Regions from separate parts of the Silvimonas iriomotensis genome, predicted to be linked through region 2. Evidence: predicted binding sites of a transcription regulator. Region 2 holds the regulator's gene; the other holds the start of a gene.
What was found. The regulator FliA, encoded in region 2, starts transcription of late flagellar genes. The targets are predictions, from matches to a motif close to GCTAAAGNTNNNNNNNNNNCNGCCGATAAT.
Positions count from the first base shown of each region.

Region 1: a site for FliA is predicted at 4,914-4,943, ahead of flgM (flagellar biosynthesis anti-sigma factor FlgM). Genes of this name have one in related genera too.

Region 1 covers NZ_BMLX01000001.1:1,295,945-1,303,034, forward strand. Annotated here, with positions in the region: gene adh (aldehyde dehydrogenase) at 227-1,747, shown strand; gene IEX57_RS05750 (DUF779 domain-containing protein) at 1,803-2,189, shown strand; gene tilS (tRNA lysidine(34) synthetase TilS) at 2,209-3,558, opposite strand; gene IEX57_RS05760 (acetyl-CoA carboxylase carboxyltransferase subunit alpha) at 3,527-4,495, opposite strand; gene flgM (flagellar biosynthesis anti-sigma factor FlgM) at 5,000-5,311, shown strand; gene IEX57_RS05770 (flagella synthesis protein FlgN) at 5,407-5,877, shown strand; gene IEX57_RS05775 (C40 family peptidase) at 5,949-6,446, opposite strand; gene IEX57_RS05780 (class I SAM-dependent methyltransferase) at 6,703-7,090, shown strand, end outside.
Region 2 covers NZ_BMLX01000002.1:486,734-493,823, forward strand. Annotated here, with positions in the region: gene IEX57_RS08775 (M48 family metallopeptidase) at 1-529, shown strand, start outside; gene rsgA (ribosome small subunit-dependent GTPase A) at 535-1,413, shown strand; gene IEX57_RS08785 (RNA polymerase sigma factor FliA) at 1,571-2,317, shown strand; gene IEX57_RS08790 (flagellar motor protein) at 2,413-3,150, shown strand; gene IEX57_RS08795 (DNA translocase FtsK) at 3,316-5,673, shown strand; gene IEX57_RS08800 (helix-hairpin-helix domain-containing protein) at 6,835-7,090, opposite strand, start outside.

The DNA.
Region 1 (7,090 bases), on a different contig from region 2:
ATCAAAGCCTTGAGTGTTCACGGATCAATGTAACACCTGTTGCACAATGGCGCAAAAGCCGCGTTGTACAGCGCGGCCACTCACAAAAAACCCCATAAATATCAGCGTCTTGCCTGTTTTCTGAGCACGAATCGGCCCATGGCATGCACCTTGCAATAAACCGGTTAGCCCGCCCGGGCTGGCACAGGTATCGCACCTGACCCACTCAAAGAGGAGAACCGGTCAAATGAACCACGCTGAGATGAAGTTTCTGAACTTGCCGTTTCCGTACCGCAAACAGTACGACAACTACATTGGCGGGAAGTGGGTTGCCCCGGTCGATGGCGCGTATTTCGACAATGTCTCCCCGATCACCGGCGAACCGTTCTGCCAGGTGCCGCGCTCGCAAGCGGCCGACATTGAACTGGCGCTGGATGCCGCCCACGCCGCCAAAGGCAGCTGGGGCAAGACCTCGCCGGCCGAACGCGCCAATATCCTGAACAAGATCGCGGACCGCATGGAAGCCAATCTGGAACTGCTGGCCGTGGCAGAGACCATCGACAACGGCAAGCCCATCCGCGAAACCCGCGCAGCAGATATCCCGCTGGCGATTGATCATTTCCGCTACTTTGCCGGCGCCGTGCGGGCGCAGGAAGGCGGCATCTCCGAGATCGACCACACCACCATTGCTTACCATTTTCATGAGCCCCTGGGCGTGGTCGGGCAGATCATTCCGTGGAATTTCCCGATCCTGATGGCGACATGGAAACTGGCGCCGGCGCTGGCGGCAGGCAACTGCGTGGTGCTCAAGCCGGCGGAACAGACACCGGCCTCGATCATGGTCTTGCTGGACCTGATTGGTGATCTGCTGCCGCCGGGCGTGCTCAATGTCGTAAGCGGGTTCGGGCTGGAAGCTGGCAAGCCGCTGGCCAGCAACAAGCGCATTGCCAAGATTGCCTTTACCGGGGAAACCACCACCGGCCGCCTGATCATGCAATACGCCAGCCAGAACCTGATTCCGGTCACGCTGGAACTGGGCGGCAAGAGCCCGAACATCTTTTTTGACGATGTGATGCGGGCGGACGACGCCTTCTTTGACAAAGCACTGGAAGGCTTTGCCATGTTTGCGCTCAATCAGGGTGAAGTGTGTACCTGCCCCTCACGCGCGCTGGTGCAGGAATCGATCTACGAGCGCTTTATGGAACGGGCCGTCAAACGCGTTGAGGCCATCCGTCAGGGGCATCCGCTGGATGGCAATACCATGATCGGCGCCCAGGCCTCGCAAGAGCAGTTCGAGAAGATCGTGTCGTATCTGGATCTGGGCAAACAAGAAGGCGCGCGCTGCCTGACTGGTGGCGAGCCCGCCCGTTTTGACGGCGAACTGACCAAGGGTTACTACATCAAGCCCACGGTGTTTGAAGGCAATAACAAGATGCGCATCTTCCAGGAAGAAATCTTTGGCCCGGTGGTCTCGGTGACCACCTTCAAAGATGAAGCCGAAGCGCTGGAGATTGCCAATGACACACTCTACGGCCTGGGTGCCGGCGTATGGACGCGTGATGTGAACCGGGCGTATCACTTTGGCCGGGAAATCCAGGCCGGCCGCGTCTGGACCAATTGCTACCACGCCTACCCGGCACACGCCGCGTTTGGCGGCTACAAGCAATCGGGCATTGGTCGCGAGAACCACAAGATGATGCTCGATCACTATCAGCAGACCAAAAACCTGCTGGTGAGCTACTCCGACAAGGCGCTGGGTTTCTTCTGATCGACATAAACCGGTATGCGGGCGGCCAGCGGCTGCCCGCAATCAGGGAGGCGGCATGACCGACACTGTTGAACGGGTAACAGCCACACCCGATGCACTCAAGCTGATTGAACAACTCAAGGCACAACACGGCGATTTGCTGTTTCACCAGTCCGGTGGCTGCTGTGATGGCAGCGCGCCGATGTGTTTTCCCAAAGGCGAATTCATGGTGGGCTCGTCAGATGTCTATCTGGGCGACATTGGCGGCGTGCCGTTTTACATGAGCGAATCCCAGTTTTCTTACTGGGAACACACGCAGCTCAACATCGACGCCATCCCCGGCAACGGCGGCATGTTTTCTCTGGAACGCCCGACCGGGCTGCGCTTTCTCACCCGCTCACGGCTGTACTCAGACGAAGAGTGGGCATGGCTGGCGCAACACCCAGCGCCATTGGCGGCCTGAATGATAGCGCCAGGCCGGATTAATCCGGTTGCCAGACCGGCCACCAGCCGGTTTCACCCTCGGCGGCCTGAAACGCTGCGGCGACGCCCACACCGGGCCAGGCCAGCAGTTGATCGCCCGCCAGCAGCAAGGGCGTCATGCTGCGCACCCACGGCGCGATGCCGCGGCTCTGGGCCAGTGTTTTGAGTTGTTGTGCCGGGCCATCAGCACGCAGGCGCAGGGTACGAGCGCCCTGCCAGGGCGCCAGCGTCAGCGGAACCGCCAAGTGGCGGGCCGCAATGCCGCCCTTTTCCACTGTTTGCCAGGTCAATTGGCCATGCCATGCGGCAACTGCCGTCGGCGCGGCGTCACTCCAGGCCACAGTGGTGACCGGCCCCGGTTGCACATTGGCCGGCGTGACAGAGAGACGATCGCGATAACGTCGCACCGCGTGCTTGCGCCAGATCAGCGCGGGCTGGCTATCGCTGGCGGCCTCAGTGGCCGTGCGCCAAAGCTCGTCAAACGCGCGCGTATCCAGCACCAACCCCTTGCCGGCCAGCCAGTGGCGCAAGGCGTGACGCAGTCGGAGCGGGCTGAGCGGCGCGGCCAGCACAAAGGCATCATCTGCCACGCATTGCGGCAAATCACTTTGCGCCAGTTCATCCAGCAAGGCTTGCGCCTCAGCAATATGCCGGGCACTGCGCGTGATGCTGGTTGCCAGAGCAGGAAACGCTTCTTGCGCGACCGGAATCACCTTGAGCCGCAGGAAATTGCGATCAAAATCCGTCTGCTGATTGCTTTCGTCTTCAACCCAACTCAGCGCGTGCGCCTGGGCGTAGTCCAGCAATGCGCTGCGCGGCACATCCAGCAAAGGGCGCAGCAAGGTTGCGTGATCATCAAGCGCGCGCGCCAGCGGCATGGCCGCAAGGCCTGGCAAACCGCTGCCACGCAGCAGATTGAGCAGCACGGTCTCTACCTGGTCGCCCTGGTGATGCGCCGTGACCACCACATCGGCTCCGGTGGCGGCAAATGCGGCGTACCGCGCACTGCGGGCTGCGGCCTCAATGCCGTGACTGCGCCGCTGCGTGAGGGTGACCCGTTCTACCTGGCAGTCCACGCCGAGGCTGGCGGCATAGCCGTGCGCAAACGCGGCCCAGTCATCTGCATGTGCAGACAGGCCGTGATGCACGTGAATGGCGGCAAGCTGGAACGGGAATGCGCTGCGGGCGGCAGCCAGAAGATGCAATAGCACGACAGAATCAAGCCCGCCGGAAAGTCCCACGCAAACGCGGGCGGGCGGGCTTGTTTCTGCGCAAAAAGGCGCCAGGCGGGCGACGATAAGCTCGCCCGACAAACGATCAGCCAGGATCAACTTCCTTGAACTTGCCATAAGCCATCAGGCGTTCAAAGCGGGTTTCCAGCAGATCGTCGATCGACTTGTCCTGCACCGACTTGAGCGCGTCGGTCAGTGCCTTTTTCATGGCAACCATCATTTGCTGGTGATTGCGATGCGCACCGCCCACCGGCTCATTGATGATCTTGTCGATCAGACCCAGGGTTTTCAGACGGCCAGAGGTAATGCCCATGGCTTCAGCGGCATCGGCCGCTTTTTCGGCCGTTTTCCACAGAATGGAAGCACAACCTTCCGGCGAAATGACAGAGTACGTGGAGTACTGCAGCATCATGACCTGGTCAGCCACGGCGATCGCCAGCGCGCCACCAGAACCGCCCTCACCGATCACGGTGCAGACCACCGGCACACGCAGCGTGGTCATTTCAAACAGGTTGCGGCCAATGGCCTCAGACTGACCGCGCTCTTCTGCGCCGATACCCGGATAGGCACCCGGGGTGTCGACAAAGGTCAGGATGGGCAGGTTGAATTTCTCTGCCAGCTTCATCAAGCGCAGCGCCTTGCGATACCCCTCAGGACGCGGCATGCCGAAATTGCGGTACTGGCGATCCTTGGTATCACGGCCCTTCTGATGGCCCATCACCACGACGCTCTGACCATTAAAGCGGGCGACACCACCCACAATGGCCGCATCATCAGCGTAGTGACGGTCGCCGTGCAGTTCTTCGAAATCAGTAAACAGCGCCTTGATGTAATCAAGCGTATAGGGGCGCTGCGGATGGCGGGCCACCTGGCCGATCTGGGCCGCGGTGATCTTGCCGTAAATGGTTTTGGTCAGTTCCTGGCTTTTCTTTTCCAGGTGACCGATTTCCACAGAGATGTCGACTGCCGAATCGTCCTGCACATAGCGCAGTTCCTCGATCTTGTTCTCGAGTTCAGCGATCGGTTGTTCAAAATCCAGAAAAGTGGTCTTCATGCTGTTTTATGTTTCCCTGAGAAGCCGCCAGGGCTTTGGGTATTGCGTAAGATTGCGTCGAGTTCCACTGTTGTACCGCGCCTGTTCTAGCGGCTTTGGCGGCTCTTTTGGTCTGGGGTGGAACCCAAAAATCACGCAACTATACAGCAACGTTCTGCCCTCCCCAAGCACGGCACGTCGGAGAAACGGCCCGGCGCCGGCCCTGACAGCCATGACAACTGGCGCAACCCTTGTGCGCCAAGGCTTTGCGGCAGGTGGCGGACTGTCTGTACTGTCCCCTTTGCCGCAGCATCTGCCATTTGTCTGCCCGACCCGGCATCCACCGGGGTACTCAGGCATGCTCTGGTTCAGGCTGAACGCGGCTCAAAGCGGTTTGCGGCTTTTTGGCCCGCTGATGCTACCAAACACGCAAATCAGCCCTAAAGTTCCCACGTGCGCTGCCGATAATTGGCATAATAAACGTTAATGCGCAGCCTGCCGTACCGGCGGGCGGGAAAGGTAACCATGAAAATAGACCAATCTGGCAAAGTATCCCTGCCGACGCCTTCGCGTTCCGACGCCAGTCGTTCGTCTTCGACTGCCAGTCAGTCCGCATCGACACAAACCACTGCTGGCGCCGCCCAGGAAAACGTCACGCTCAATCCGGCCGCAGCACAACTGGGCCAGACTGACCAGACAGGCAGCGACAACAGCGTGTTCGACAGCGATCGCGTTGCTTCCTTGCGTCAGGCCATCAGCGAAGGCAAATTCACCGTGCGCGCTGACAACATTGCCGACAAGCTGCTTTCCAGCGTGCAAGACCTGCTGAGCCAGTAATACTTGTGATGTCCGCGGCGGCGGTGTAAAACCAGCTTGCGGACTCACTCCAACGCCCGCGTTTTTGAATTCTCTTCTTCGTAGCGACTACGCCTGTGGTTCAAGCCCAATCCGTCACCGATCTGATCCAGAACGCCTCCACTGCCCTGGACGCGCTGCTCAAACTGTTGCATCAGGAACAGGATTGTCTCGTCAACAATCGCATTGATGAGCTGGGCGGGCTGCTGCAAGCCAAACAGCAAGCGGCCAACGCCACCGAACAGGCCACCGGCCTGGTTGAAGCCTGGTTTACCGCCAACGGCATCGCCACGCAACAAGCCGATGTGCAACGCTGGTTCGAGGCCAACCAGCCCGCTGGCGTCGCCGCCTGGAACAATCTGCGGGAACAAGCCCGTCAGGCCGCAGCCATCAACCGCAGCAATGGCCAGTTGATCGACACCCGCCGCCAGCTGGTAGACGGTTTTGTTGCCGATCTGGTGCAAGAGCGTGACGATGGCTCGCAAGTGTATTCCGGTACGGGCCAGATCAGCGGCCGGCCCGGGTCCATTACCCGCGACAAAGCCTGATCGCCAGAAATCTGCAGCCAAACAAAAAAGCACGTCATTGACGTGCTTTTTTGTTTGGGGCGCGGCAACGGCTAATTGGTCGCCATCAGCGTGCGCCCGCCCTCAAACCGTGCGGCAAACCACGGCGAGTTCAGCGACTCCACCTTGATATGGCCTTTGCTGGAGGGCGCGTGGACAAACTTGTTATCGCCAATATAAACGCCCACATGCGAATACGGCCGGCCCAGGGTATTGAAGAACACCAGATCACCGGCCTGCAGGCTCTGGCGATCAACCGGTCGTGACAAGCGCGCAATTTCTGCGGCGTTATGCGGCAGCTTCACGCCCAGCGCGTTTTTGTAGATGAAATACACAAGACCGGAGCAATCCAGCCCGGCTTCCGGGTTGGCGCCACCAAACTGATAGTTCACATCCAGCAGGCTGAGTGCATAAAGCACAACCTCTTGCCGATCTTCAGACGGCACCTGAATGGTACTGACGCTGCGGTCAACCGGACGACTGACACTGCTCTGGGCCGGCCGGCTGACAGGGGGCGTGGAAGAACACCCGGCCAACAGCAGCAGCGCCATCAACAGCACATGTTCTGGTCGGCAAACTGACTTCATGGCAAACCCGCACAATACAGATGTTTGCGATTGTAACTGGCTGCCAGCCAAAAGCCAGGCCCTGACAGGCAAAAAGCGCGCCTGGCAACAGTTCATTGCAACAGAAACTGTTTCTTGTCTAATCAGTTTCTGGTCATTTGGGCTTGATGTTCTACTTTTAATTCAAGGCTGGCGTTAGAAAGCCCGTGATGATGATTTGCAACCTTGAACTGAGGTCAACATGCCCTGGAATAATCTTTTTGAGGATTTTTTGGGTCGTATGCGCAGTCATGGCATCCCCCTGCGTTTGCAGCTCTGGAACGGCAAGCACTTTGACTTGCACCCGGAACCCCGCGTGACCCTGATTGCCAATACCGCCGGTAGTCTGCGTCATGTCATCAACCCGACGCTGGATACGCTGGGCAAAGCCTATGTGGAAGGCGAAATCGATCTGGAAGGTCATGTGCTGGACGTGGTGGACATCGCCACCCGGCTGGCTGCGGCCGAAGGTGACGACGGCCGCCCGGCCGCGCGGACCGGCCGTCACTCGCGGGAGACTGACAAGAACGCGATCGCCTACCACTACGATGTCTCCAACGAGTTCTACAGCGCCTGGCTGGACAAGGAAA
Region 2 (7,090 bases):
ACGTTCCAGCCATGGCAACGCGTATTTCACCGGTCTGGGCAAATCCAAGCGCATCGTGTTTTTTGACACGCTGCTCAAACAACTGGATGGCGACGAGATCGAAGCCGTACTGGCACACGAACTGGGCCATTTCAAACGCCGCCACATCATCAAACGCATCGGCTTTACCTTTGTGTTGATGCTGGGCTTGTTGTGGTTGCTGGGCCAGTTGATGCAGGTGTCGTGGTTCTATCAGGGCCTGGGCGTACAGACCCAGACCACGGCCACAGCGCTGATGCTGTTCTTCATGGTGTTGCCGGTGTTCACCTTCCTGTTTGCGCCGCTGGGTTCGTGGCTGTCGCGCAAGCACGAGTTTGAAGCGGATGCCTACGCCGCCGAACAAGCCTCGGCCAGCGATCTGATCAACGCCCTGGTCAAGCTGTACCGCGATAACGCTTCGACCCTGACGCCAGACCCGCTGCATAGCGTGTACTACGACAGCCACCCGCCGGCCAGCCTGCGTGTTGCCGCGCTCAAACGGCTGGCGTGATGCGCATGACTGACAGCGCCCGCATTGTCGCCAGCCATGGCCGTGTCTACATCGTCGAAACCGCAGACGGCCAGCGCCTGTCTGCCAGCGCCCGCGGCAAGAAGTCTGATTTTGCCTGCGGCGATCTGGTGGATATCCAGATTCTGAATGCTGAACAAGCCGTCATTGAAAAAGTGCAGCCGCGCCAATCGTTGCTGTACCGCTCTGACCAGTGGCGCTCCAAGCTGATTGCCGCCAACGTCACACAGATTGTGATCGTGGTCGCGCCAGTGCCCAGTTATCTGGATGAGCTGATCGGCCGCACCCTGATTGCGGCAGAGTCGCAAGACATCAAGCCGTTGATCTTGCTGAACAAGTGCGACTTGCCTGAAGCGGCCGCCGCGCGTGAGGCACTCACCTATTACGAAAAACTGGGCTACCCGCTGCTGGCCCTGTCTGCCCGGGAAGACGTCAGCCCGCTGCGTGAGCGGCTGCAGGGCCATATCTCGGTGCTGGTCGGCCAGTCCGGCATGGGTAAATCAACGCTGCTGAATGCGCTGATCCCCGAAGCCGGCGCACGCGTGAACGATATCTCCACCGCGCTCGATAGCGGCAAGCACACCACCACGCACGCCACGCTGTATCACCTTGATGAACACGCTGATCTGATTGACTCCCCCGGGGTGCAGTCGTTTGGTCTGGCGCATATCAAGGAAGAAGCCCTGCCCGGCCTGATGCCGGACCTGAGCCCGTTTGTGGGGCAGTGCCGTTTCCATAATTGCCGCCATCGCCAGGAGCCGGACTGCGCCATGCGCCAGGCCGTTGCCGACGGCGCCATTGCCCCAAGCCGGCTGGCCTTGCTGCAGCGCCTGCAAGATGAGCTGGCTCAAGGTAACGCCTGGTAAAACGCCCAAACGCTGACAAGCGGGTTGCCGAGCACGCGTGATTGATATGACAATCAAGTAGCAACAGCGCCCCGAAGGGCGGCCCGACCATGTATCAGGCGTCGCAGGCCGCACCTGATTTGTTATATTGATATTGCCGTAATCCGCAGCCTTGCCAATGCCCGCACAACGCGCTTTGCACCTTTACAAACAAACCCAGAACGCCGGAGACGACGATCGGGTTACCAGGCATGCGCCACTGGTCAAGCGTATCGCTTACCACATGGTGTCGCGCCTGCCGGCCAGTGTGGACGTTGAAGACCTGATCCAGGTGGGCCTGATGGGCTTGATGGAGGCCGCACGCAATTTTGATCCCTCCACCGGCGTGCAGTTTGAGACCTTTGCCTCGCAACGGATTCGTGGTGCCATGCTGGACGAGTTGCGCAATGCCGACTGGGCATCGCGCCAGACCCGCCGCAACATGCGCGAAATCGAAAACGCGCTGTCCACGCTGGAACACCAGTTGGGGCGCGCGCCGTCAGAAAGCGAAATCGCCCGTTCCATGGGGCTGCCGCTGGACGAATACCAGCGCATGCTGGCCGATGCCCGTGGCCATCAACTGGTGTACTACGAAGATTTTGAAGACGAAGACGAGCACAACAACTATCTGGATCAGGTTGCCGCAGACCACACCGCCAACCCGTTCAACCAGATTGCCGATGCCGGCTTCAGAAGCATGTTGATCGAGGGCATCAACAAATTGCCCGAACGCGAACAGTTGGTCATGGCGCTGTACTACGATGAAGAGCTGAACCTGAAAGAGATCGGCGCCGTACTGGGCGTCACTGAATCACGCGTATCGCAATTGCACAGCCAGGCCATCGGCCGGTTGCGGGCGCAGCTGAAAGACTGGCTGCATCGCTGAACGGGCCAGCAATACCTTGCAAATAATTGCTTGAAGAATTAAAGAAAACGCGGCTGCCGCCGAAATAACCTGAACAACAATGACCCTCCCGGCGCATGGATAAAATCAGTGTCATCGGCCTCTTGCTGGGCCTCATCGCCATTACCCTTGGCCAGTGGCTGGAAGGCGGCCACATCGGCTCCTTGCTGCAATTCACCGCTTTTCTGATCGTGATCGGCGGTACCGCCGGCGCTGTCATGCTGCAAAGCCGGGTGGTGGATTTTGTCGCCGGCATGCGCATGGTCAAATGGGTGTTTGTGCCGCCCGCTCACGACTTCCGCCGCATTCTCAATACGCTGACCACCTGGAGCCAGCAAGCCCGCCGCGCCGGCCTGCTGGGGCTGGAGCAGTTCGCCATGAGCGAGAAAGACCCCTTCGTCAAACGGGGCCTGCAAATGCTGGTGGATGGCGCTGAGCCCGAAACCATCCGCCACGCCATGGAACTGGATATCGACGCCTGGGAATTGCACGCGCGCGCAGCGGCCAAAATCTGGGAGGCCGCTGGCGGTTATGCGCCCACCATCGGCATTCTGGGCGCCGTGTTGGGGTTGATCCACGTCATGGAAAACCTCTCTGACCCTTCGCGCCTGGGGGCCGGTATCGCGGTGGCGTTTGTGGCCACTATTTACGGTGTCGGCTCTGCCAACCTGATCTTTCTGCCGATCGCCAACAAGCTCAAGTTTCATATCGGCACCGAAGTACGCCGCCGTGAAATGCTGACCGAGGGCCTGATCACCATTGCCAACGGTGAAAACCCGCGCATGATGGAAAGCAAGCTGGCGGCCTACCTGTAACAACAGGGCCGCCACGCGGCAGGTGTCTTAACCGTGCGACACCCGCCTGCCACCTGACCGGTGGCCCGGCACAATATCGACGATTTGCGGCCGGCGACGCCTGCCACAGCCCGCTTGTCGTTATAATCCCCAAGTCCAAACATTCCGGCCCCAGCTCCTGGTCACATGGCTTTCTTTCGCAAGAAAAATGTCTCTAACGCCTCGTCGCGCTCTGCCTTGCCTCCGCAACTGGCCAACGTCCTGCGCGAATCCTGGTGGTTGCTGCTGGTGGCGGCAGTACTTTATCTGGTGCTGGCACTGGCCACCTGGCATGCGGCAGACCCAGGCTGGTCGCACAGCGCCACCCGCGCCGATGTCCACAACCGTGGCGGCCTGTTTGGCGCATATCTGTCTGACATCCTGCTCTCGGTCTTCGGTTTTTCTGCCTGGTGGTGGGTGGCATTTTTGTTTGCGGCCATCTGGTGGGGCTATCGCCGGCTGGACCGGGTGAGCGAATCCTCCCGCCCGGTGGTGTTTCTGGCCTGTGTGGGTTTCCTTGCCATCCTGTTATCCAGCTGCAGCATGGAAGCGCTGCGGCTGCACTCCATTCACTTCAATCTGCCCCTCTCCCCCGGCGGCGTGCTGGGCCTGGCGCTGGGCGGCTGGCTGTATCACGTGCTGGGTTTTACCGGTGCCACCGTCGCGCTCGCCGCACTGTGGGCCGTGGGCGTATCGCTGTTTACCGGCTTGTCCTGGCTGGACCTGATGGAACGCATCGGGGCGATTGTGGAATGGGTCGTCCTCAAGGTCATCGATACCTGGCAGGCCGCGCAAGACCGCCGCATTGGCCGGCAAGCCTCTGTTGCGCGTGAAGAACGCGTCAGCGTAGAGAAGAAAAAGAAAGACGAAGCGCCGCCGCTGGTGATTTCTGAACCCGTCATGGAAATCCCGGTCGCCAAGGCCGTAGCAAAGGCTGAGGAAAAGAAAGCCGCGCAAGAACAGAAAAAAGCCGTGCAGCCCTCGCTGTTCGAATTTGCTGACCTGCCGCCAGGCGAGGCCGCCCTGCCCGCGCTCAACCTGCTGACGCCGCCCGTGGCCGCGCAGGAAACCATCAGCCACGAAACACTGGAATTCACCAGCCGCCTGATCGAACGCAAGCTGGCGGACTTTAATGTCGAAGTCAAAGTGATTGCCGCCTACCCTGGCCCCGTCATCACCCGTTACGAGATCGACCCAGCCACCGGCGTGAAGGGCTCGCAGATCGTGAACCTGATGAAAGACCTGGCGCGCGCGCTGGGTCTGGTGTCGATCCGCGTGGTGGAAACCATTCCCGGCAAGACCTGCATGGGTCTGGAACTACCCAACCCGACGCGGCAGATGATCCGGCTGAGCGAGATCCTCAGTTCCGAGGCATTCCATACCCAAAGCTCCAGACTGACCATGGCACTGGGCAAGGACATCACCGGCAAGCCCATCGTCACGGATCTCGCCAAAGCGCCGCACATGCTGGTGGCCGGCACCACGGGTTCGGGCAAGTCGGTCGGCGTGAACGCCATGATCCTGTCCTTGCTGTACAAGGCCACGCCGGACGAAGTGCGCTTCATCATGGTCGACCCCAAGATGCTGGAACTCTCCGTCTACGACGGCATTCCGCACCTGCTGGCCCCGGTGGTCACCGACATGAAACTGGCCGCCAACGCGCTCAACTGGTGTGTAGCGGAGATGGAAAAACGCTACCGCCTGATGAGCGCCATGGGCGTGCGTAACCTGGCCGGCTTCAACCAGAAAGTGAAAGAAGCCGAGAAAGCCGGCAAGCCGCTCAGCAACCCGTTCAGCCTGACCCCGGACAACCCCGAACCGCTCACGCACCTGCCGTTCGTGGTGGTGGTGGTCGATGAATTTGCCGACCTGATGATGGTGGCGGGCAAGAAGATCGAAGAACTGATCGCCCGCCTGGCCCAGAAAGCCCGCGCCGCCGGCATCCATTTGATCCTGGCTACCCAGCGCCCCAGCGTGGACGTGATCACCGGCCTGATCAAGGCCAACATCCCGACGCGCGTGGCGTTCCAGGTCTCGTCCAAGATCGACAGCCGGACCATCCTGGACCAGATGGGCGCCGAAGCCCTGCTGGGCCAGGGCGACATGCTGTTCCTGCCGCCCGGCACCGGCTACCCGCAACGCGTGCACGGCGCCTTTGTGGCCGATGACGAAGTCCACCGCGTGGTCGAATACCTCAAGACCACCGGCGAACCGGACTACGTCGAAGGCATCCTCAACGGCGGCCTTGATGCCGAAGCCGCCGCCGGCAGCAGCGGCGCCCCGTGGGCCGAGGCCGGTGGCGAGGAAAGCGACCCGCTGTATGACGAAGCGGTATCGTTTGTCCTGAAAAGCCGCCGCGCTTCGATCTCGTCTGTGCAGCGACAACTGCGCATTGGTTACAACCGGGCGGCCCGGTTGATTGAGCAGATGGAGAATGCGGGGCTGGTGAGTGCCATGGAGAGTAATGGCAACCGGACGGTGCTGGCGCCGGCTGCGGGGGAATGAGGTTTTTGCTTTTCGGAGCACGGAGAAGCGCTGGGGAATCCGGCGCTTTTTTGTTTTTGGGGGGTGTGGGCAGCAAACTATTTTTGCGCGGTGGCGCGGGGGTGGGCCTGGTTTGCTGAGAGGCTGCACTCCGCTTCGTCATTCCTGCGGAGGCAGGAATCCAGTCTGGCCGCCGAAGGTGGCCTTTGGGGGCCGGAGCCTTGAAAACCTGGACATTTTGTTAGCGCCTTCGGCGCGGGTTTAAAAGCATTTGATACCCGGGGTGCCGGGCCCACCCTACTTTCTTTGCTTCGCCAAAGAAAGTAGGCAAAGAAAGGCGACCCCAGCCTGGCGGCCCTCCGGGCTTCCCTCAGTCGGTCGGGAGCCTAAGGTCTCCCTCCGCTCCATCGGCGCTTGGCTTTAATGGGGGAGGAAAGTCAAAAGCAACTACAACGACAACAGCAACAACAACGGCAACAACAACGGCAAAACCCAAACCACAGCAATACCTGCCCATGGCAGTGGCAGCGGCAAATCCAACCCGCACCCCATTGACTCGTCATTCCGGACCTCGGCGGCCCCCTTGGCCGGAATCCAGCTGCAATGCATGCAAGCACCACGGAACCACCACAAGACGGCCGTGATAGACCACCGAAAGCAGCCCGTTGGGCTGCGGCCTGGATTCCTGCCTTCGCAGGAATGACGAGGTGGTGGGCTAAACCCACCATTCTTGCGAACGGACGGTTTGCAGGGTCGGGTTGCTTTTGAAGTTGCTTTTGAAGTTGCTTTTGAAGTTGCTTTTGAAGTTGCTGTTGAAGTTGCTCTTGAACTTGCCGTTGATTTTCGAAGTTGCCGTTGCCTTTGACGTTGAGCCCCCTTGACTGCGCCGAGCATCGCAGCAAGGCGCGGGGTTTCGGCGGAGGGGTGTTTGAGCGAAGCGAGTTCCCGCAGCCAGCCGCGCCTTGCGAGAAGCGCAGGGAACCCCGAAGGGGCGCCGTCGCAGGGGTCGCCTTTCTTTTGGTTACTTTTCTTTGGCGAAGCAAAGAAAAGTAACGTGCTCCGGCCACCGCCGGTATCAAAACACCGCGCCGTCAGGCGCTAACAAGAGGTTAAGCTTCCACAGCCAGCCAAGTTGGATTATCGCCACCCCTCCAAATCCACCCTCCCACTTCCCTCTGGCAATCAAACCACCGTGTCGTCAGGCACCAACAAAGCCCCCTTCCGTTCAGCAGTAAAATCCCACCACACCCGCGCCTCCCCGCCCTCCATAAACCGCACAGCCGAAATAAACACATCAATCACACAAGGATCATGCCGCTCCCCCGTCCTGGCACAAAGCGCCTCATACAACACATAAGGATCACGGCCAGACAACTGCTCAGGCCGGCTTATCCCCAGCAACTGCAGATCCGCCGCCATGGCCGGCCCGATATTGGGC